One region of the Shewanella sp. Arc9-LZ genome, then DNA from elsewhere that is predicted to be linked to it. Evidence: predicted binding sites of a transcription regulator. Region 1 holds the regulator's gene; the other holds the start of a gene.
What was found. Region 1 encodes NrdR, which represses ribonucleotide reductase genes. Its sites were predicted from a motif close to AAACACNANATNTNGTGTTT; they were not measured.
Positions count from the first base shown of each region.

Region 2: the regulator NrdR is predicted to act here: its motif matches at 7,364-7,383, upstream of nrdA (class 1a ribonucleoside-diphosphate reductase subunit alpha).

Region 1 is NZ_CP048031.1:1,280,444-1,292,853, reverse strand. It holds gene recN (DNA repair protein RecN) at 1-989, shown strand, start outside; gene GUY17_RS05570 (hypothetical protein) at 1,061-2,203, shown strand; gene GUY17_RS05565 (phosphatidylglycerophosphatase A) at 2,374-2,865, opposite strand; gene thiL (thiamine-phosphate kinase) at 2,876-3,832, opposite strand; gene nusB (transcription antitermination factor NusB) at 3,920-4,324, opposite strand; gene ribE (6,7-dimethyl-8-ribityllumazine synthase) at 4,338-4,814, opposite strand; gene ribBA (bifunctional 3,4-dihydroxy-2-butanone-4-phosphate synthase/GTP cyclohydrolase II) at 4,938-6,041, opposite strand; gene GUY17_RS05540 (riboflavin synthase) at 6,145-6,804, opposite strand; gene ribD (bifunctional diaminohydroxyphosphoribosylaminopyrimidine deaminase/5-amino-6-(5-phosphoribosylamino)uracil reductase RibD) at 6,868-8,013, opposite strand; gene nrdR (transcriptional regulator NrdR) at 8,087-8,536, opposite strand; gene glyA (serine hydroxymethyltransferase) at 8,651-9,904, opposite strand; gene ettA (energy-dependent translational throttle protein EttA) at 10,166-11,833, shown strand; gene GUY17_RS05515 (hypothetical protein) at 12,119-12,410, shown strand, end outside.
Region 2 is NZ_CP048031.1:2,638,051-2,650,460, forward strand. It holds gene GUY17_RS11320 (methyltransferase) at 1-922, shown strand, start outside; gene serC (3-phosphoserine/phosphohydroxythreonine transaminase) at 1,083-2,174, opposite strand; gene gyrA (DNA gyrase subunit A) at 2,352-5,099, opposite strand; gene ubiG (bifunctional 2-polyprenyl-6-hydroxyphenol methylase/3-demethylubiquinol 3-O-methyltransferase UbiG) at 5,487-6,209, shown strand; gene GUY17_RS11340 (HAD family hydrolase) at 6,333-6,995, shown strand; gene nrdA (class 1a ribonucleoside-diphosphate reductase subunit alpha) at 7,589-9,877, shown strand; gene nrdB (class Ia ribonucleoside-diphosphate reductase subunit beta) at 9,950-11,080, shown strand; gene yfaE (class I ribonucleotide reductase maintenance protein YfaE) at 11,070-11,468, shown strand; gene GUY17_RS11360 (2OG-Fe(II) oxygenase) at 11,492-11,788, opposite strand; gene GUY17_RS11365 (hypothetical protein) at 12,265-12,410, opposite strand, start outside.

The sequences.
Region 1 (12,410 bases):
TTGAACGTTGCCAAGCAGGTTTGCATTTATTGACCGAAAGTGATGAAGGCAATATAGAATCTCTGCTTAATAAAGTGGCCAGTATTGCTGATACGCTTCAAGGCTATGATGAATCCCTTGCTCCTATCAGCACTATGATCAGCGATGCGTTAATTCAAGTACAAGAAAGCGCTAGCGAAATTGAAAGTTATTTAAGCAGTTTAGAGCTTGATCCAGAACATTTTGCCTATTTAGAAAAACGTCTTTCAACGGCAATGCAATTGGCGCGCAAACATCATGTGAGTGCTGATAAGCTGGCGCTACATCATCAAGCATTGATGAGTGAATTAGCCGAACTTGCTGACGACGAAACTAAATTAGATGGTATAAGACAACAACTTGAAGCCACCAGAAATGCCTACTTAACCAATGCACAAAAACTGAGTCAAAGTCGTAGCCGTTATGCTAAAGAATTGGACAAGCTAGTCACCCAGTCTATCCATGAGCTCAATATGCCTAAGGGTAAATTTACCATTCAGATTAATCATAATCCGGACAACATTTCAGTTAATGGCTGCGATAGCATTGAATTTATGGTGACCACAAACCCTGGGCAACCATTACAACCGATTTCTAAAGTTGCCTCTGGCGGTGAGTTATCGCGTATTGGATTAGGGATTCAAGTGATCACGGCTAAAAAAGTCGCCACTCCGACACTGATATTTGATGAAGTTGATGTGGGTATTTCTGGACCAACAGCATCGGTAGTCGGTCGTATGTTACGCTGCCTTGGCGAATCAACTCAAGTATTGTGTGTCACCCATTTGCCGCAAGTTGCAGGTAATGGTCATCAACATATGTTTGTGAATAAATTTAATAAAGGTGGCAACACCGAAACGACCATGCAGACGTTGGATAAAGATCAACGGGTGAATGAACTTGCGCGCTTATTAGGTGGTGATGTCATTACCGAAAATACCTTGGCGAATGCCCGTGAGTTGTTGCAATAATCGTTATGCACTTATAAAAAGCAAATCAATATGTTAACGTAAAGTTAAAATAGATTTACGGATAAATCATAATGATGAAAGTAATAAAGGGCTTGGGTATTTTTGTCGGGCTAATATGTAGCTTACTGGTATTTACCGTTGTCTGTTTAGTGGCCATTAATGCAACAGACAGAACAAAGTCACCTAACACTCTTTTAGTTGAAAACTGGCTAAAACAGCAACCTATCGACCCTAGCGAAAATGGCTATGAGTATGCAATTACTATCGTAGGCACAATAGGAGACGATAAAACAAATGATAAAAAGCCATTAATCAGCTTCAGCGAGCAAGAAGTTGAGTTAACTGACAACTTTAAAACGGCTTGTTATCAAACGGATTTGATAATATGCAGTCAATTTATTAGCGATAATAGCGATAGTATTAGAAATGTCATTGGCGCTCATAATGCCAATATACAACAATATAATACATTATTAGATATGCCTTATTGGCAAGAAGAACCACAGTCTTTAACCCCAAACAATCAAGCTCATTGGGGTCTGCTTTTTAAGTTAAGAGATGTTCGTCAGCTTGCTGCGATAATAAGTGTAGATACATCTGACAACAAACTTGACCAACAAGCTACAGTGGCATTTTTAAACAAAGATGCACATTTTTGGAATATGGTTTATCACTCATCTCGCACAACACTCAATCATATGATTGCCGTTAACATGATCAAATATCAGCTTAATTTAGCTAGCACCTTAGCTAAAACCACTGATGCAGCTGTTGCAACCAAAGTCACAGCTTGGCAAACATCTTTCGAATTAACTGATAGTGATTTTGAACGGATATTTTCTGGAGAATGGCTTTTTGCCCATAACGTTACAGAACAAATGTTAATTGAAGTGCAGTCTGATAGCGTGGCTTTTTATGAGAAATGGTTAGCCTATGCGTTGCTTAAGCCAACAGACAGTGACAATCTTATGGCTGAGTATATTGTCAGCTTAGTAAAGGAACCAGTTTCAACGACCTCGATGCACACGCTCAAAGAACCAAATTATTGTGCTAACGACAATTATTTTCAGCAATTATGGATGTTACGCTACAATCCGATTGGTAAACTATTTAATTGCACTGTTTATGGAACAGATTACAAACAACGTTTAACCAATATGAATACAGAGTTAGAGCAATTGCGGACGAATCTACTTACCGCAAAATCATCCTAGTAAGTAGCTGCAACTGATTTAGTATGAGTATTATCGACAAAAAAGAGCACAAATGTGCTCTTTTTATGTATTTAGGTACCATTTATAAGTGCATTTATAATTCTTTGCTAATCGTTGATTATGATCAGCTACTTATAATCAGGTATTGATAATCAGTTATAGATAATCAGTTATAGATAATAGACCACAAGCTGCACACCTATTAACGAGAAGATTCCCGCCAATACATCATCAATCATAATCCCAAAACCGCCATGCACTTTGGCATCAAGCCAGCGAATAGGCCATGGTTTGACGATATCAAAAAAGCGAAATAGTACAAAACCAAGTGCTAACCACATAAAACCTAAAGGCGCTGCAATCATGGTGATCATCAACCCAACCACTTCATCCCACACAATAGCACCATGATCATGTACGCCCATATCTTTAGCTGCTTTGCCACAAATATAAAAGCCAGCGAGCATGCAAATACAGGTAATGGTCAGGTAATGAGTTAAGCTTAACTGTTGCATGAGTAACACTATGGGCACCGCGGCTAAGGTACCAAAGGTACCCGGTGCTTTTGCCGCTTTACCGCTGCCAAAGCCTAATGCCAAAAAATGAATTGGATGGGCTAAAGACAGCTTTTTTACGAATTTATCTTGGGTTAATAATCTCATAGTACTTCAATTAAAAATGCACAAAGCCACGTGAAATCGGGTTAAATTCCAACCCATTTTCGACTAGTTTTAATTTATCACCTGCACAGATTTGACCAATTTTTACAAATTTGACACCAGCATGAATTAACGCGGTATCAATTGCGCCGCGTTGTGATTCTGGAACCGTAAACAATAACTCGTAGTCTTCACCACCCGTGAGTGCATAGCTTAATGCATCTTCATGACTAAGATTGGCTTTAATTGAGTTTGATAACGGAATTTGATTCACATCGATGATGGCACCCACTTTCGATGCCGTTAATATATGTCCAATATCAGACATTAAGCCATCAGATAAATCGATAGCACTGGTGGCAAGTGTACGCAGAGCTTGGCCAGCTAAAACACGAGGCGTTGGATAATAATGACGATTAATCAGATATTCTTTATCTTCAGTGTTAACCGTTTTAACGCCTCTGAGGATATCAAGACCTAAAGCTGAGTCACCTAAAGTGCCGGTGACATAGACCCAATCACCAATTTTTGCACCATCACGAGTTAATGCAGTACCTTTAGGAACTTGGCCATTAATCGTAATACTGATACTGCGAGGTCCACGGGTAGTATCACCACCAATTAAGGCAATACCATAATATTCTGCAATCTCGAACAGGCCTTCACTAAAATGTGCTAACCAAGGCTGGTCAACATTGGGGAGCGTCAGTGCTAAGGTAAACCAGGCTGGTTCAGCTCCCATGGCGGCGAGGTCAGAAAGGTTAACCGCTAACGATTTATAACCTAAAGCATGAGCAGGAATGCTTGCTAAAAAGTGGACATTTTCAACGAGGGTATCACAAGAAATCGCTATCGATTTATTGTCGGCAGGATTCACTAACGCACAGTCATCGCCGATGCTTAACTCTACATCGCGCCTTTTTAGGCCTTTATTGCGGAAGTAATGTTCAATGAGTTGGAATTCTTTCACATTCAGTCTGGTACGGTAAACCGTCCACCTCAATTTTGAAACAATTAATAACAAATGAAAACGGTATCCGAAGATACCGTTCTGGTGTTACTTATGCTTCACTAACTTATCAAGCAAGCCGTTGACAAATTTGTGACTATCTTCAGCACCAAACGCTTTCGCTAACTCGATACCTTCGTTAATCGCCACTTTAAACGGCACATCTTTACGGAAGGTCAACTCATAAGTTGCCAGACGCACAATGGCTTTTTCTACTGGTGACACTTCTTCAAAATTACGATCAAGATGCGGCTTTAACAGCTCATCAATTTGCGATGTTTTTGATGCTACACCAGTTAACAACTCACGAAAATAAGCGACATCAACACCGTCAGTGTTCTGTTCAGTTAAAAACTCATGTTCTACGTCAGCAACTTTGTTTTTACTTAACTGCCATGAATAAATGGCTTGAACGGCTAAACGGCGGGCCTTACGGCGCTCTGAAGGTTTCATACTTTTCCTACTATTACAGCTGTTGTTCTAGTTGTTGCAGTACATTAACCATTTCAAGCAAACTAAGGGCTGCTTCGCCACCTTTATTGCCTGCTTTAGTACCCGAGCGCTCAATAGCTTGCTCAATGGTATCAGTAGTTAATACACCGAATGAAACAGGAAGATCATACTCTAATGCAACTTGTGCAAGACCTTTGTTACATTCACCAGCAACAAATTCAAAATGAGGTGTACCGCCACGAATGACAGCACCTAATGCAATGATACCGTCAAACTTTCCACTTGCTGCAACACGTTTTGCTGCAAGCGGTAATTCAACTGCACCAGGTACGCGAACAACAGTAATGTTGTCGTCACTGACCTGGCCGAAACGCTTTAATGTGTCTATTGCACCATCAAGCAGACTTTCAACTAAAAAGCTATTGAATCGCGATATTACGATCGCCACTTTGGCATTTTTCGCTTCGATATTACCTTGAACTACGTTCATTCTATCTTACCTAAATTAGCTAAAGCACCCAGCTCGGGGCAAAAAGAGGCGTTATGATATCACAGCCAAAAGCCCTGAGCGCTATGCAATTAATGAATTTGTTAAATTTACCACAAGCCAAAATTATTCAGCTATATAATCAGTCACTTCTAAACCAAAACCAGACAGTGAATGATAACGTTTTGGCGAACTGAGTAAACGCATAGTGCTGACACCTAAACTCGACAGAATTTGTGAGCCTACGCCAACACGACGAGATGTTCCTTGCCACATTGCTGGCGCAGGAGATTGACCATTATCTTCAGCTTCAAAGGCTTTTACTTTGGCCAATAAATTACTTGTATGTTCATCATTACCCAGTAGTACTAAAACGCCACCTTCGGAAGCAATCCGCTCCATGGCTTTTTCTAATGGCCAACTGCGCTTTTGATCACGTTCAGAATGCAGCAAATCATTAAAGGTGTTTTGCAAATGCACACGCACCAAACAATTCGGTTTTACTTCATCTTTAACCAAGGCGTAGTGTAATTGATTATCGATAGTGTCTCTAAACGTCACCATAGTAAATTCACCAAAACGAGTGGGTAATTTACACTGAGCTTCACGTACAACAGTAGTTTCGTTAGTGTTACGGTATTCGATTAAATCGGCAATAGTACCGATTTTAATCCCATGTTTTTCACTGAATTTTTCTAAGTCTGGACAGCGCGCCATGGTGCCATCTTCGTTTAAAATCTCAACAATGACGCCTGAAGGTTCACAGCCAGCTAAGCGCGCTAAATCGCAACCCGCTTCAGTGTGGCCAGCGCGGGTTAATACTCCGCCCTCTTGTGCCATCAACGGAAAAATATGTCCAGGTTGCACTAAATCAGAGGCTTTGGCGTCTTTGGCAACGGCAGCTTGTACGGTCACTGCACGGTCATGAGCAGAAATACCTGTTGTGACTCCGGTCGCTGCTTCAATTGATACGGTAAAATTAGTCGAAAACTGGGCATTATTATTGGTAACCATTAAAGGCAAATTAAGCTGCTGACAACGCTCTTTGGTCATTGTTTGGCAAATTAATCCACGGCCATAGGTTGCCATGAAATTGATTGCTGCTGGCGTCACTTTATCAGCGGCCATGATCAAATCACCTTCATTCTCTCTGTCTTCATCATCCATCAAGATAACCATCTTACCTTGACGAATATCTTCAATGATTTCTTCTATGCTATGTAGCGCCATTGTCAGACCTTTATTTAGTAAGTGTTTGATTTAAACCTTAGGCATTAAATCTATTGGTATTGCATATTATGTATAGGGTACAAATGGTATTTTACTGTCGCGATTAACGTAAAAAACCTGATTTAGCGAGTAACTCCATGGTCACGCCCGATGCAGGCTGCACATGGTTAGTTTCCGGTTGCATTAAACGTTCTAAATAACGCGCGATTAAATCGACTTCGATATTGACACTATCGCCTACTTTTAAATCCACCAGCGTGGTTTCACCTGCAGTGTGAGGTACAATCGTTAATCTAAAACGAGCACCATCGACTTCATTAACAGTCAGGCTCACACCATCGATGGTGATCGAACCTTTGTGAGCAATATAGCGACTTAATTGGGCCGGTACCGATAACCAAAACTCTAGTGATTTACCTCTGTAAGCGCATTGCTCAACTTTTGCAATGCCGTCGACGTGTCCACTTACCATGTGTCCACCTAATCGAGTGGTTGCCGTAACCGCTTTCTCAAGATTAACCTTTTGACCGACCTGATAACGACTAAAGCCAGTTAAGTCAACGGTTTCAGCTGATATATCAGCAACGTAACCATCACCTAAACGCTCAACAACGGTCAAACACACGCCATTGGTTGCTATACTGTCACCTAGCTTTACATCCGTTAAATCCAGCTTACCGCTGGCAACTGTTAAGCGGATATCGTTACCTTTGCGATCAATTTTACGTAATGTGCCAAGGGCTTCGATTATTCCAGTAAACATAATACTCACTTTTTGCAGTTAAACTTTGCTGTTGTTCAGGTTTTGGACTGAACAACACGCACATTAATAGGGTTGATTATATCTGAGGATATAACGCTTATCTTGTCCAACGTTGCGTTCATCAATTAATTGCAGTGCCGGCGTTTGCTCCATTGTACTGTAATTAGGTAACTGCAACATATTACGTCCGTGGCTACCTAATAGTTTAGGCGCCTGGTAAAGCACAATATCATCAACGAGCCCTTGGGCGACAAATGCTCCGGCTAAGGTAGCACCGGCTTCAACTAAAACAGAATTAGTATGCTGACCTAAATATGTTAGCAAAGCTAACAATGGGATTCTGCCTGACGAGTCACACGTTAACTGAAGAAATGATACGTGATCTGGAAATGCAGCTTTGGTGCTTTCGGGATAATGACAGCCAGAAACCAGTAAAATAGGACTTTGAATTGAAAATAATTGCTGTGTTGCTGTTAATCTTGCGCGACTGTCGAGCACAACCCTTAGAGGTTGGAAGATTTCATCTTTTGTATGGCGAGTGGTTAACTCACCTAACGCCTCATAGCGCACATTAAGGCTTGGGTCATCGACAAGAATGGTTTCAACACCAGTGATTAATGCACAATGGCTAGCGCGGTATTTTTGCACATCAGCTCTTGCTGCACTGCCAGTAATCCACTTCGACACGCCATTAGACAGAGCCGTTTTACCATCTAAACTGGCTGCTATCTTTACCGTTATCCAAGGAAGTCCTGTTTTCATCCGCTTCATAAAACCCAGATTAAGGTCATAGGCTTGTTCGCTGAGCAATCCAACATCAACGTTAATACCAGCCTCACGTAACAGGGTTATACCGCGACCAGACACTTGTGGATTTGCATCGGTCACCGATACCACAACTCTGGCAACTTTGGCATTAATTAAGCCTAAAGCACAAGGTGGTGTGCGGCCATAATGACTGCAAGGTTCAAGAGTGACATACGCCGTGGCACCTTCAGCAGACAAGCCATTATCATGCACCATTTTCAGCGCATTAACTTCGGCATGTCCTTGGCCAGCACGTTGATGATAACCCTCACCAATAATCTTATTCTGATAAACAATGACACAACCGACACAAGGATTTGGCCGAGTGGTATAACGGCCTTTCTCGGCAAGCGCGATGGCACGGCTCATCATTTGGGTGTCAAAGGTGGACCAGTTAGACATGGGAGATAATCTCTTATTGCTTAAATGCCATTAAAACCATTAAAACCATTAAAACAGATATTATTAAGCAGCATTACTTTTGCAATTTAGCAATGGCTTCACCAAATTGGGATACATCTTCAAATGCGCGATAAACCGATGCAAAGCGGATATATGCCACTTTATCAAGGCTCATCAATTGTTCCATCATCAGATTACCAATCATTTCAGAATTCACCTCACGCTCACCTGTCGCGCGCAGTGTTGATTTGATTTTAGTCAATGCTTGTTCAATTTCATCAATTGAGACCGGGCGTTTTTCGACCGCACGTAGCATGCCGCCACGCAATTTTTCTTCATCGAATGGTTGTCGAGTGCCGTCACGTTTGATGACTCTAGGCATGACTAACTCTGCGCCTTCAAACGTGGTGAAACGTTCATGACATTCGGTACATTCCCGGCGGCGACGTACTTGGTGACCATCAGCCACTAATCGAGAATCTATAACTTTGGTATCGGTCGCGCTACAAAAAGGGCAATGCATTGAACCTCCTGCAGAAAAAAACAAAATGGCCGCTAACAATTAGCGGCCATTAAAGTTTATCCTATTTGTTGAGCAAGGTTAACCTAAACCTTTTCAACAGGCATCAAGTGACGATTAACCGTATACAGGGAATCGGGCACATAATGCCAACACTTGACCTTTCACTCGTTCAGCCACTTCGGCGTTAGATGCATCATCAAGAATGTCACAAATCCAACCGGTCAATTCTTTCGCTTCTGCTTCTTTAAAACCACGACGAGTAATTGCTGGCGTTCCAATACGAACACCAGAGGTGACAAACGGTGAACGTGGATCATCAGGTACTGAGTTTTTGTTGACGGTAATGTTGGCATTGCCCAATGCAGCATCAGCTTCTTTACCGGTTAAATCACGACCAATTAAATCAACCAACATTAAATGGTTTTCTGTACCGCCAGAAACAATTTTGTAACCGCGAGCTAAAAACACTTCAACCATAGCTTTAGCGTTTTTAACAACTTGCTGCTGGTATACCTTAAACTCTGGCTCTAATGCCTCTTTAAATGCAACCGCTTTACCTGCGATTACATGCATTAAAGGGCCACCTTGGCCACCAGGGAATACCGCTGAGTTCAACTTTTTATACAACACTTCATCATCGGCAGCAGAGATAATAATCCCGCCACGTGGACCCGCTAATGTTTTATGAGTTGTTGAGGTGACCACATGTGCATGTGGGACAGGGGTTGGATAAACACCTGCAGCCACTAAGCCTGCAACGTGAGCCATATCAACAAGCAAATAAGCACCAACTTTATCGGCAATCTCACGCATTTTAGCCCAATCGACTATGCCTGAAAATGCCGAAAAACCGCCGATCATCATCTTAGGCTTGTGCTCAATGGCTAAACGTTCCATTTCGTCATAATCAATTTTGCCAGCTTCATCGATACCGTAAGGAATGATGTTGTAAAGCTTGCCTGAAAAATTCACTGGTGAACCATGGGTCAAATGACCACCATGAGCAAGGTTCATCCCTAAAACAGTATCACCAGGTTGTAACAACGCCATAAACACTGCGCTGTTTGCTTGTGAGCCTGAATGAGGCTGTACGTTGGCATAAGTTGCACCAAATAATTCTTTTGCGCGTTCAATAGCCAATGTTTCAACAACATCAACGTATTCGCACCCACCATAATAACGCTTGCCTGGATAACCTTCAGCATACTTGTTAGTTAACTGAGAACCTTGCGCTTCCATCACACGTGGACTGGTATAGTTTTCAGATGCAATCAATTCAATGTGTTCTTCTTGACGACAAGTTTCATCTTCAATGGCTTTAAATAATTCTGGATCATAATCCGCAATATTCATCGCTTTCTTCAACATGGTAGCTCCAACATCATTATCTATATAGTAGGGTTGCGCGGTATTCTACTCTGCAACGATAATGATTTACAGTACAAACAACATGAAATTCACTGTGTTCTGAATACAAAACGATTCATGTTGATAACACCAAGCTAGCAGATTGTTTAGCGAATTGAGTCTAAAAAGCACGCTAGATAAAATCACACAATTGCCTGTTGAGTTCAGCACATAATACAGTAGAATTATCACCATCTTTGTTGACAATTAGACAGTATAATTATGGCTCAATTTGTATACAGCATGCTTCGTGTGGGTAAAATTGTCCCACCCAAAAAGCAAATATTAAAAGACATTTCATTAAGCTTCTTTCCTGGCGCTAAGATTGGTGTGCTCGGGTTAAACGGTTCGGGTAAATCAACATTGCTGCGCATCATGGCGGGAATAGATACCGAAATTGAAGGTGAAGCACGCCCAATGCCTGGGTTAAAAATTGGCTACTTACCGCAGGAGCCGCGCTTAAACGAACAACAAACTGTGCGCGAAGCCGTCGAAGAAGCCCTAAGCGAAGCTAAAAATGCACTAATACGCTTAGACGAGGTCTATTCTGCTTATGCTGAGCCCGATGCAGACTTCGACGCACTTGCAAAAGAGCAAGGCGAATTAGAAGCCATCATCCAATCTCAAGATGCGCATAATCTTGATCATATTCTTGAACGTGCAGCTAACGCATTACGTCTGCCCGATTGGGATGAGAAAATTGCCGTACTCTCTGGTGGTGAACGACGCCGAGTGGCCATTTGTCGCTTATTGCTTGAAAAACCGGAAATGCTATTACTCGACGAACCAACCAACCATTTGGATGCAGAGTCAGTGGCGTGGTTAGAGCACTTTTTACAAGAATATAACGGCACCGTGGTGGCGATTACCCACGATCGTTACTTCTTAGATAATGCTGCTGGCTGGATTTTAGAACTTGACCGCGGTGAAGGTATTCCATGGGAAGGTAACTATTCATCTTGGCTTGAACAAAAAGATGCGCGCTTGTCCCAAGAATCGTCCACAGAAAGCGCCCGCCAAAAAACCATTGCTAAAGAATTAGAGTGGGTACGCCAAGGTGCTAAAGGTCGTCAATCAAAAGGTAAAGCCCGTATGGCTCGCTTTGAAGAATTGAACACCAACGATTACCAAAAGCGTAACGAGACCAATGAACTGTTTATTCCACCAGGGCCTCGTTTAGGCGACAAAGTCATTGAAGTGACTAATTTAACCAAGTCATATGGTGACCGCGTACTGATTGATGATTTGACATTCACGGTTCCTAAGGGCGCTATCGTCGGCATTATTGGTGCTAACGGTGCGGGTAAGTCAACCTTATTCAAAATGATCTCAGGCGAGGAACAACCAGACAGTGGCTCTATTTCTGTCGGTGATTCGGTTCAAATTGCGTCGGTTGATCAGTTCCGTGATTCGATGAATGACAAAAACACCGTGTGGCAAGAAATTTCAGGCGGCCAAGATATTATGCGCATCAACAACACTGAAATTTCTAGCCGTGCTTACGTAGGCCGCTTTAACTTCCGTGGTGGCGATCAGCAGAAAATAATTGGTTCATTATCGGGGGGTGAGCGCAACCGAGTTCACTTAGCTAAGTTATTACAAGCCGGTGGCAACGTATTATTACTCGACGAACCCACCAACGACTTGGACGTTGAAACTTTACGAGCGTTAGAGGAAGCGTTATTAGAGTTCCCTGGTTGTGCAATGGTTATTTCCCATGACCGTTGGTTCCTTGACCGTATTGCGACCCATATTTTGGATTACCGTGATGAAGGTAAAGTGAGCTTCTATGAAGGTAACTATACTGAGTACTCAACTTGGTTAAAAGCCACCTTAGGCACCGATGTAGTAGAACCGCATCGATTAAAATACAAGCGTTTAAATAAATAATTCGTCTGCAATAAAGTGTTGAATAATAAAGCAGAGCCTCAGCGCTCTGCTTTATTATATTAGCCATTATTTAAAAGGTTATTACAAAACTAACGATCGAAATCTCGACAAGTGTCAAAAATTTGTCAATTTATTGTGAGCAATGCACCACAATCTGTTTGTAAAGCCAAAATAACTTCAGTATTATAAATTATTAACGGATTATTTTACTCTTTGCTGATTACACTCAGCGCAATACAGAGTGTCGATGGTTCCAGCTTGTAGAGAAATTTAATGGAGATATCAGTGAGATACGGTTCAATTAGCCTTGCTTTATTGTGCTTATACGCAAGCAACTCATTTGCGGCACTCGAAGTCATTACCACATCAGAAAAGCAGACTCTCAATAAAATTGAAAATCAATACGATATCGATTCTCTGCTAATCACTGTTAATGACAAATTCTCACAGCTTAATAAAAAAGCCTATGACGTTGAAGGTCTGAAAAAAACAATTGTTTCAGAACAGCAGCGCTACGATGAGCTTATTACAGAATTACCTAAGGTTATTCGGGCTAAAACAGGGCTTCCAGAAACCT
Region 2 (12,410 bases), 1.4 Mb from region 1:
CTTAATTCAACTGATTCAACATTTTGAACTGTCTGAGTATGCCATTCATGTATTGCTCGATATGGGATTAAGCATGGGCATTTTTTGGTGTAAGGATGATCATTATCGACTCGATAAAACGGGTTATTTCTTACTCCATGATGATATGGCCGCCAAGAACCTAAACTTCGTCCATGATGTTTGCTATCAAGGCTTGTTTGATCTTGATGATTCACTTAAGCAAGGCAAAGCAATAGGACTTAAACACTTTGGCGATTGGGATACTATTTACCCAGGGTTAAGCCAGCTACCTGAACAAACTAAAAAAAGCTGGTTTGAATTTGATCATTACTATTCAGATCATGCCTTTGACAGCTTATTACCTTTGATTTTCAAGTCAGATCCAGCTCATATTATTGATGTAGGCGGTAATACCGGTAAATGGGCATTTGCCTGCACCCGCTATAATAAAAACGTCAACGTCACCATAATGGATTTACCCGGTCAACTTGCTGTGGCAATGAAAAATGCCCAAGCATGTTTGGTTGCCGACCGCGTTCATCCATTTGAAACCGATTTGCTTGATAGCAACAAACCGTTTTACCAAGGAGGTGATTTGTATTGGATGAGTCAATTTTTAGATTGTTTTTCTAAACAACAAATCATCACTATTCTTCGGCGCACAGTGGCTGCGATGAAACCTGGCAGTGAACTGTGTATTTTAGAGACCTATTGGGACAGACAGCCACACGAAGCGGGCGCCTATTGCGTTAACGCAACCTCGTTGTATTTTACCGCGATAGCCAATGGAAATAGCCGGATGTATCACAGTAAAGACATGCTTAAAATGATCAATGAGGCTGGGCTGTATGTTGATGAAGATATCGACAACATTGGCCTAGGTCATACTTTACTGCGCTGTAAATTAAAGCCGATGAATTAACAGAACTCACAGGCCAGAAAGACCAGTGGCAAGAAGTTAGAACAGTAATATAGCGATAACATACACATTTATTGATGGCATAAAAAAAGCGAATGCTGTTAGGCATTCGCTTTTTGTCTTTACTAAGCCGATCTTACGGTAAATAAATAAGCGGTTCGAATTAACTGTGCTTTACGGCGAAGTTATTCATAAAGTCCACTAAGGCTTGCACACCCGCTAGCGGCATGGCGTTATAAATACTTGCACGCATACCACCGACAATACGATGACCTTTTAACGCCACTAACCCAGCCTGCTCCGCTTGGGCTAAAAACTCACTGTCTAAGGCATCATTCACTAGTTGAAAGGTGACGTTCATGCGTGAGCGGTTTTGTGGTGCTACACCGTTTTTATAAAACGGGTTGCTATCGATACAAGCATACAGTAACGCAGCTTTTTGTTGGTTCACTTCAGCCATCGCACTTATGCCGCCATTTGCGGCTAACCACGCAAACACTTCCGAGGCTAAATACCAAGCAAACGTTGGCGGCGTATTAAACATAGAACCATACTCAACGGCAACGCGATAATCCATTACTGATGATTGCGGCAGACTAGGCAGTTTAAGCATATCGTCACGCACAATGACAATCGACAAGCCTGATGGACCAATGTTCTTTTGCGCGCCGGCATAAATAAGACCGTACTTGCTGACATCAATTTCATGCGACATGATGGTCGATGATAAATCAGCAACAATTGGCCATGGACTGTCTAACTCTTCAAAAATCTCGATACCATCTACGGTTTCATTTGAGCAATAGTGCACATAACGATAATCTTTATCGATTGCCGTTAAGTGCGGCAGTTTAACCTGATGAAGCCCATTGATTTGCTCAACAATATTGATACTGTCAATATTGTGCTCGCTTACCAATTTCTTCGCTTCAGTGACCGCTGCCGATGACCACTGACCACTGACCAAATACAGTGCCTGACCATTATCGCCAAGAAAGTTATTCACTACGTTAGAAAATTGAGCCCGGCCACCACCGTGCATAAATAACACGTGGTAATTTGCAGGAATGTTCATCAACTTGCGTAATGTCACCTCTGCTTGATCGGTCAGCGCAATAAACTCTTTACTGCGATGACTGATTTCCATCACGGAGACGCCTAGGCCATTCCAATCAATTAATTCCTGTTGTGCTTTTTGCATTACAGCTTGAGGTAACATGGCAGGTCCAGCACAGAAATTATAAATCGCGCTCACAGACAACTCCTTTGACAAATAATCAATATAGACAATAACAATTTAACCGTAATAGTAAGTATTTTACGGGTTGATGAATAGGCCTTTATTTACCTATTTTGATGAAATTTATTCCGTAAAATAAAACGAGCGCCATAAGGGCGCCCGTTCGAGGATATCTACAACAAAAGTAATCTATTACTCTTGTTCGTCATCTCCGGTTTTGGCTTCGTCTGCATCTGTTGATTCAACATCGTCAGTTGACTCAGCATCTGTCGCTTCAGCATCGATAACATCGCTTACTGGAATAACATCGCTTACTGGAATAACATTGCCTTCTTCGTCTAACAACTCTTCAGTTTGAATTTCTTCAATACGCTGCAAACCAACGACTTTCTCGTCTTCTGCGGTACGGATGATAGTCACACCTTGAGTGTTACGACCAATAATGGATACGCCTTCAGCAGGAGTACGCACTAAGGTGCCTTTATTACTGATCAACATGATTTCGTCAAATGTGCCTACTTGAACAGCACCAACAACTTCACCATTACGTTCACTGACTTTAATTGATACCACGCCTTTAGTACCGCGGCTCTTCGCTGGGTATTCACTCAGCTCAGTACGCTTACCGTAACCATTTTCAGTTACGGTTAAAATAGCACCGTCACCTTTAGGTACAATTAACGACACCACTTTTTGGCCAGCATCAAGTTTAATACCGCGAACACCGGTAGCAGTACGACCCATAGGGCGCAGTGCAATAATTTCTTCGCCAGTTTCAGCATCAATCTTCACTTCACCGGTTTCAGAATCACGCGCTTTTTCATTAAAGCGAACCACTTTACCTTCATTAGAGAACAACATAATGTCGTCACTACCTTCAGTAATATCAACGCCAATTAATTGGTCGCCGTCTTTTAGGTTCACCGCAATAATGCCGTTTGCACGAGGGTTACTGTAAGCTGTTAATGCTGTTTTCTTAACGGTTCCGTGCGCGGTAGCCATGATGATAAATTTATCATCTGCGTATTCACGTACTGGTAGGATTGCAGTAATGTGCTCACCGTCAGACAGTGGTAATAAGTTAACAATTGGACGACCACGGGCTGTACGACTTGCCAATGGTAATTGATACACTTTTAGCCAGTACATCTTACCAAAGTCAGAGAAACACAAGATGGTGTCATGGGTGTTTGCCACCAATAACTTTTCAACAAAGTCTTCATCTTTTACTTTAGTTGCCGCTTTGCCTTTACCACCACGACGTTGCGCTTGGTAGTCAGACAGCACTTGGTATTTCGCATAACCTAAGTGAGACAAGGTCACTACAACATCTTCTTCATTGATTAAGTCTTCAAGACTCATATCAATTTCGTTGGCGTTAATAATGGTGCGACGCTCATCACCGTATTGCTCAAGTATTTCTTCTAGTTCTTCTTTAATCACTTCCATCAAACGCGATGGAGTACGAAGAATGAATAACAAACCTGCAATAAGAACTAAAAGCTCTTCATATTCAGCTAAAATCTTGTCATGTTCTAGACCGGTTAAACGGTGCAGACGTAATTCCAAAATCGCTTGGGCTTGTTGCTCAGTTAAATAGTACTGACCGTCACGGATACCGAACTCAGGCTCTAACCATTCAGGGCGTGCAGCGTCATCGCCAGCTTTTTCAAGCATGCCTTGTACATGGCCTAATTCCCAACCTTGTGCAACCAATTTTGCTTTGGCTTCAGCAGGTGTAGGTGAAGCTTTAATAAGCGCAATAATAGGGTCGATGTTAGCCAATGCAATGGCTAGTGCTTCAAGAACATGAGCACGTTCACGGGCTTTACGCAGTTCAAATACAGTACGGCGCGTGACCACTTCACGACGGTGAAGAATAAAACATTCAAGCATTTCTTTAAGGTTAAACAATTTAGGCTGACCGTTAGTCAATGCCACCATGTTGATACCAAAAGAACACTGCATTTGTGTTTGAGAATATAAGTTGTTTAGTACAACCTCACCCACTTCACCACGTTTGATTTCAATAACAATACGCATACCGTCTTTATCAGACTCATCGCGTAGGCCACTGATACCTTCTAATTTTTTATCTTTAACAAGCTCGGCAATTTTTTCAATCAAACGGGCTTTGTTAACTTGATATGGAATTTCATGAACAATAATACGTTCACGACCATTCTCTTCAGTTTCAATTTCCGCTTTAGAGCGCATGATAGCGCGGCCACGGCCAGTGTGATAAGCATCGATAATGCCTTTGCGACCGTTTATTGAAGCTGCCGTTGGAAAATCTGGACCTGGAATGTATTCCATTAACTGTTCAATCGATAAACTTGGATCTTCGATTAACGCCAAACAGCCTTTCACTACTTCTGTTAAGTTGTGAGGTGGAATGTTAGTGGCCATACCAACCGCAATACCTGATGAACCATTGATTAATAGGTTCGGTACACGTGTTGGTAACACCGCAGGGATCATTTCGGTGCCATCGTAGTTAGGCACAAAATCCACAGTTTCTTTTTCAAGGTCGGCTAATAATGAATGCGCCAACTTTTGCATGCGGATTTCGGTATAACGCATCGCCGCTGCCGAGTCACCGTCGACCGAACCAAAGTTTCCTTGTCCGTCAATCAATGTGTAGCGTAGCGAGAACGGTTGCGCCATACGAACAATTGTATCGTATACAGCAGTATCACCGTGTGGGTGATATTTACCAATTACGTCACCAACGACACGAGCGGATTTCTTATATGGTTTGTTCCAATCGTTTTTTAATTCGCTCATTGCGAACAATACTCGACGGTGAACTGGTTTTAAACCGTCACGGACGTCAGGTAATGCACGACCTACAATTACGCTCATGGCGTAATCAAGGTAAGAATTTTTAAGTTCGTCTTCGATGTTAATTGGCGAAATAGATGATGCCAGATCAGTCATAAACTGCGCGTTCCCCTAAAGTGAGCTGACAATAAAACTTCCATATTATTATCTAGCTTAAAAACGTGATTTGGCATTCTAACACAGATATTTAATGTCGCCAGAGCAAAGACCAGCCAAATGCTCTATCACTCTTAAAAATTACAAAAAAGCTAATATTTTCAGCTAATTTAGTTTATTCATTGGCTAATATACGACTAAATTTGAGCAACAATTATCGTTAACTTGCTGATGATTTAAGCAGTTGATAGCATAAAACATCCATTTACCTCGCTTAAATGGATGTTTTATGAGCAAGCGTAAACGGCAAAAGCCATTGTTGACTACTATTCGTAAAGGTTATCGCTATAATAGCGACCATACTTTATTACACACTTAGGTTACGTTATGTCACACGCTGAACAATCGACACCCAATGTTGATCCACTCGAGATCGCAAAATTTGAAGCCATGGCGCAAACGTGGTGGGATCTCAATGGCGAGTTCAAGCCATTACATTTACTTAATCCACTGCGTTTAAACTACATTGACCAAACCGCTGAGGGTATTTTTGACAAAAAAGTACTTGATGTTGGCTGTGGTGGCGGTATTTTGTCAGAAAGTATGGCGCGCCTAGGTGCTAACGTTGACGGTATTGATATGGGCAACGCGCCACTTGAAGTGGCAAAACTACATGCCTTAGAGTCTGGTGTTACGGTTAATTACCTCAAAACAACAGCCGAAGCACATCGCGATAACCACCGCGAATATTATGATGTGGTCACTTGCATGGAAATGCTCGAACATGTACCCGATCCCCAATCGGTTATTCAAGCCTGTTGTGACATGGTTAAACCTAATGGTTTTGTGTTTTTCTCAACCATAAACCGTAATATGATGTCGTATTTAAAGACGATTATCGGCGCAGAGTATTTATTAAAAATGCTGCCAGTTGGTACTCACGATCACAGCAAGTTTATTCGCCCATCGGAACTGATGGCATTAGTCGATAACACCGACTTATTGTGTAAAGATGCGCTGGGAATTACCTACAATCCATTGTCGGGTGTGTTTAAGTACACTAAAAGTGTCGATGTAAATTATATGATAGCCACTCAAAAAATTGATTAATCATCCAGGTGATTCTTTTCAACATTTCAATGTGAATGCACCACAATAGCGTTATGTTGTGCCAATAACGCTATAAAGGGCTTGCACTGTCTATTGTTATTTTCTCTCGTTAGGAGCTAGCCCTTGCATAAACAAGATATAAAAGGAGTGCTGTTCGATTTAGACGGTACCTTAGCCGATACCGCACCAGATTTAGTACAGGCATTGAATCTCAGCTTGGATGAAGCCGGTTTTAACGTCCAACCGCTTGACTTGATGCGCCATGCGGCATCACATGGCAGCTTATATTTAGTTAAAACGGCCATTCCAGATGCCGATGAACAAGTACAAATTACCATCCAGCAAGCACTACTTCAGCATTATGCCCGTATCAATGGTGACAACAGCCGTTTATTCGCTGACTTACCCGAACTATTATCCTTATTTGATGCCCAATCGATTCCTTATGGCGTAGTGACCAATAAGCCGGCTCGATTTGCCAGGCCATTAGTGGAAAAGCTTGGTTTAACTCATAAATTGAAAACCATGATCAGTGGTGATAGCACTCGTCACTCTAAACCTCATACCGCACCAATGCTGCTAGCAGCACAACAAATTGCCATTGCTCCTCAAAGTATCTTATATCTAGGTGACGCTGAACGTGACTTAGTCGCCGCCCACAATGCCAGTATGTTAGGCGGCGTTGCGTTATGGGGTTACTTATCTGCGACAGATAAACCTGACACATGGCCAGCAGGCAAGCAATTTGAACACGGAGCCTCACTTAAACAGTTTTTCACTGATTAATGACAATGTTCGACATCGGTTTAGCGGGTTAATTTTTGGGTAAATGAACAAAGCATGAGTGAAGTTTAACGGGTCTTATTAAGCTTAAATGTACAGTTAACAGTCATCAATTTATACCCGATCAAAACCAACAAAAGATCAACCAATAAACGGTCCATTTTTTTTGATCGCTGTTTATTTTAGCGATCAAATTTTTATCATTTGATGGATTAAAAAATATCATTTATCAAAAACTCTTTATGAATTTGGGCTCTAGGGTTAGTTGTCACTAACCCTGCCGTTTATCCTCAAGTTATCCACAAGAAGTTAATGAAATTGTGGCTTGCAATAAACCTCAAACCTCACTATCTTGTATCTTAGATTTTAAATAACACCATATCTTGTGTGTGGCTGACAATCAAAACACTACTCCACGACGTTCCAAAGGATGTAGTGGCTAACTGAACGTACTGGTGTTTAACTACCACGTTGTGAGTACATCAGGTTGATTGTTTTAACATGGAATTGTTTTGTAACTGGTTCGGATCGAATCAAGCAGCACTGCATCCAACAACAGATCACATGATTAGATATAGAACCAAGGCCTCTCTTCAATGAATAGCAATATGACAGTCACTAAACGCAGTGGCGAACGTGAATCTATCGATTTAGATAAAATTCATCGCGTGATCACTTGGGCAGCCAAGGGATTAAAAAACGTCTCAGTATCTGAAGTAGAACTTCGATCTCATCTGCAGTTTTTTGATGGCATTCCAACAGAAGCCATTCATGAAACGATCATTAAAGCTGCGGCTGACTTGATCTCTCCAGAGTCACCTGACTACCAATTTGTGGCTGCCCGCTTAGCGGTGTTCCACTTACGTAAAAAAGCGTTTGGTCAATTTGAACCACCAACGTTATATGACCATGTCACCAAATTAGTTGAACTGGGTAAATATGACATGCATATCATGGCTGACTACAGCCGTGAAGAATTAGACACACTCGACACCTATATCGATCATTGGCGCGATTTGAACTTCTCTTATGCCGCGGTAAAGCAACTTGAAGGTAAATACCTGGTTCAAAACCGTGTCACCCATGAAGTGTACGAAAGCGCCCAGTTTTTATACATATTAGTCGCAGCATGTTTGTTTGCCCGTTACCCAAAAGAAATTCGTTTGAAGTACATTAAAGACTTCTATGACGCGACGTCTCTGTTTAAGATTTCTTTACCAACACCAATCATGGCCGGTGTGCGTACCCCTACACGTCAGTTCAGCTCATGTGTATTGATTGAGTGTGATGACAGCTTAGATTCAATCAATGCGACTGCATCGTCTATCGTTAAATACGTTAGCCAACGTGCTGGTATTGGTATTAATGCGGGTCGTATTCGTGCCCTTGGTAGCCCTATTCGTGGCGGCGAAGCATTCCACACCGGTTGTTTACCATTTTATAAGTATTTCCAAACTGCGGTGAAGTCGTGTTCTCAAGGCGGCGTACGTGGCGGTGCAGCAACTCTTTTCTATCCTTTATGGCATCTAGAAGTTGAATCGCTATTAGTACTAAAAAACAACCGTGGTGTTGACGACAACCGTGTACGTCATCTTGACTACGGTGTGCAGTTAAACAAATTAATGTACCAACGTTTGATTAAAGGCGAATATATCAGTCTATTCAGCCCATCAGACGTGCCCGGTCTTTACGATGCATTCTTTGAAGACCAAGTTGAGTTTGAACGTTTATACCTTCAGTATGAACAAGACAGCAATGTCCGCAAAAAACAAATTAAAGCGGTTGAACTGTTTTCATTGATGATGCAAGAACGTGCTTCTACTGGCCGTATCTACATTCAAAACGTCGATCACTGTAATACTCACAGCCCGTTTGACTCTAAAGTTGCGCCAATTAAGCAATCTAACTTATGTTTAGAAATTGCTTTACCGACTAAGCCACTTAAAAACATCGATGATCCAGACGGTGAAATCGCGTTGTGTACCTTGTCAGCACTTAACTTAGGCGCAATTAAAGATTTATCAGAGCTTGAACCATTAGCTGATTTAGCTGTTCGTGCGCTAGATAACTTACTTGATTACCAAGATTACCCAATTAAAGCCGCGCAAACGAGTTCAATGAACCGTCGTACCTTAGGTATTGGGGTGATTAACTTTGCTAACTATTTAGCTAAAAACGGTAAAAAGTATTCAGACGGTTCAGCTAATAACTTAACTCACAAAACCTTTGAAGCGATTCAGTTTTATTTACTGAAAGCGTCGATGAACTTAGCAAAAGAGCAAGGTGCATGTCCGTTATTCCACGAGACAACTTATTCGAAAGGTATTTTACCTATCGACACCTACAAGCGTGATTTAGACAAGATTTGTGACGAGCCATTGCACATGGACTGGGAAAGCTTACGTAGCGACATTAAGCAGTACGGTTTACGTAACTCAACCTTGTCTGCGCTAATGCCGTCTGAAACCTCATCGCAAATTTCAAATGCGACTAATGGTATCGAGCCTCCACGCGGTTTAATTAGCGTTAAAGCCAGTAAAGATGGTCAGTTAAAGCAAGTCGTTCCTGATTTTGAATTACTGAAAGATAAGTATGAACTACTGTGGAATATGCCAAACAACGATGGTTACATCCAACTTGTTGGGTTAATGCAGAAGTTTATCGACCAAGCTATTTCGGCTAACACCAATTATGACCCAAGCCGTTTTGAAGGCGGTCGTGTACCGATGCAAACATTGTTAAAAGACTTGTTAAGCGTCTACAAACTGGGCATTAAAACATTGTATTATCATAATACTCGTGACGGTGCTTCTGATCAGTTTGACGACATTATTGCTGTCGAAGAAGAAGACGATGGTTGTGGTGGCGGTGCGTGTAAGATCTAATCATCACTTTATGTATATTTAGCGGGGGCCTTCCCCGCTTTTTGAAAAATGCGTTTTCAGGACACCTAAATAATGGCTTACTCAACATTTTGTCAAACACCTAACGATTCTACCAAAGAACCTATGTTTTTCGGTCAATCGGTTAATGTGGCACGCTACGATCAACAGAAATATGAAGTCTTTGAAAAACTAATTGAAAAGCAATTATCGTTTTTCTGGCGTCCAGAAGAAGTTGATGTCAGCCGTGACAAAATTGATTTCGGTAATTTGCCTGAACATGAACAGCATATTTTCTTATCAAATCTAAAATACCAAACATTACTCGACTCAATTCAAGGCCGTTCACCGAATGTGGCATTTTTGCCTTTGGTATCGCTACCAGAATTAGAAACGTGGATTGAAACATGGTCGTTTTCTGAAACCATTCACTCGCGCTCGTACACCCACATTATTCGTAATATTGTTAATAACCCATCTGTGGTATTTGACGATATTGTGCAAAATGACGAAATTTTAAAGCGTGCCGGTGACATTGCCGCTTATTACGATGACTTAATTAACCTCACCCAGATTAATAACTTGTTAGGTGAAGGAACGCACGTTATTAACGGTAAAGAAATCACCGTTAATTCACGTATTCTTAAAAAGTCATTATATTTGTGCATGATGTCAGTTAATGCTTTAGAAGCGATTCGCTTCTATGTCAGTTTTGCCTGTTCGTTTGCCTTTGCAGAGCGCCGGGTCATGGAAGGTAACGCTAAAATCATTCGCTTAATTGCCCGTGATGAAGCATTACACCTCAATAGCACACAACACATTTTAGCCCTGATGCAAGGTGGTAAAGACGACCCTGAAATGGGAGAAATTGCTGCTGAGTGTAAGCAAGAAGCGTATGACTTATTTGTTAAAGCGGCGGAACAAGAAAAAGAATGGGCCAAGTACTTATTCAAAGACGGTTCGATGATTGGCTTAAATGAACAGATTTTATGCCAGTACGTTGAGTTTATTACTAACCAACGGATGAAGTCAGTTCACTTACCTCAACCTTATGATGAACAGTCAAACCCACTACCGTGGATGAAAAACTGGTTAGAAAGTGATGCAGTACAGGTTGCCCCACAAGAAGTAGAAGTATCATCTTATCTTGTTGGTCAAATTGATTCTTCTGTTGATGGCGACGAGTTTTTAGATTTTGACCTATAAAAATTTTTTCAAAAAAGCCCCTATCGTGAGCTTGAAAGGACAGCCGGTTATTTTATTTGACGGCCAACATTCAAGCTTATTAGAAGCGCTTGAGTCGAAAAAAGTAAAAGTGTTTTCAGAGTGTCGTAATGGATTTTGCGGCGCGTGTAAAACCACAGTGATATCAGGAGAAGTCAAATACTTCTCCGAGCCACTAGCAGAACTGAAATCAGATGAATGTCTGCCCTGTTGTTGTGTACCTGAGGGTGATTTAAACCTCAAACTATCAACTGAAGGTGTACAAGTGGTGGCTAAACGTCAATATGTTTCAACCAATGACACTCATAAGCCAACAACTGCGTTAACCCAACAATTACAGGCTAACCCTAAACTTGTCCACGAACGTTAACTTATGGTCCCGTTAACACCCTTCTAGATGTTCAAAGCAACACTTAGCAACACACGTTTACCAGTCTCAATCTTAGTCACGCTGTGTTCATATTTATCTGGACGAAATAAATATACTCGTCCCCATAAGTTCATGATGCATTTGGCACAACGAAACACCCCGCCCACTTTAGGTTGTACAAAGACAAAATTGAGTTTGTAATAGCGGCCTTGTTGTACCGGATCGATATGTGTCATCACACGATGATGAGTATGGTAGGTCACCAAATTTATCGATAATATTCGACTGCTAAAAATGGCTTTATTGATCACCTTGGCCATGGTATCTCCAATGGGAACATCAGCAGTAGATTATACCTATTCGATAAAAATTTTGGGTCATATTCACCAGCCAAAATCATATAACATAGACGACACGATTTCATCGGGTTAGTCAGCAACTAACGCCATCGAGCTTATCGCAGGGATATTGTTACTTGATAGCTTGTACGAAAAAGTCTATTGATGATCTTGCGGGGCTAATATTAAGGTATCGAGATTAATCCTTTAATCATTATTGACTCGCGCTAATAATGACTAATGCTAGTGTAGATAATGGCTATGGCTAGAGTAGATAATGGCTAATGCTAAAATAACTAGCATAAATAGTGATGAGTCAGCCACCGCCCATAACGAGTAAATCAATTCTCTATAGTGTCCATTTATGGCAATAATACCGTGAAAATTAGGCTCATTGACGCGTCAATAAGCCTAATGAAGTAAACGGTACTGAACTTGCTGCTTATCACGAGGTAAGGTTAGCTCTCCGTTATGGTATCGCAAGATGAAACATAATGTTCTAGCTCAATAACACCTTGCAAAATCATCCCATGATAATGGGCTTTCACCAGTTGATAATTCATACTTGGTGCAAAGTAGTACGTCACCTCTTCGGCCCCGGTTT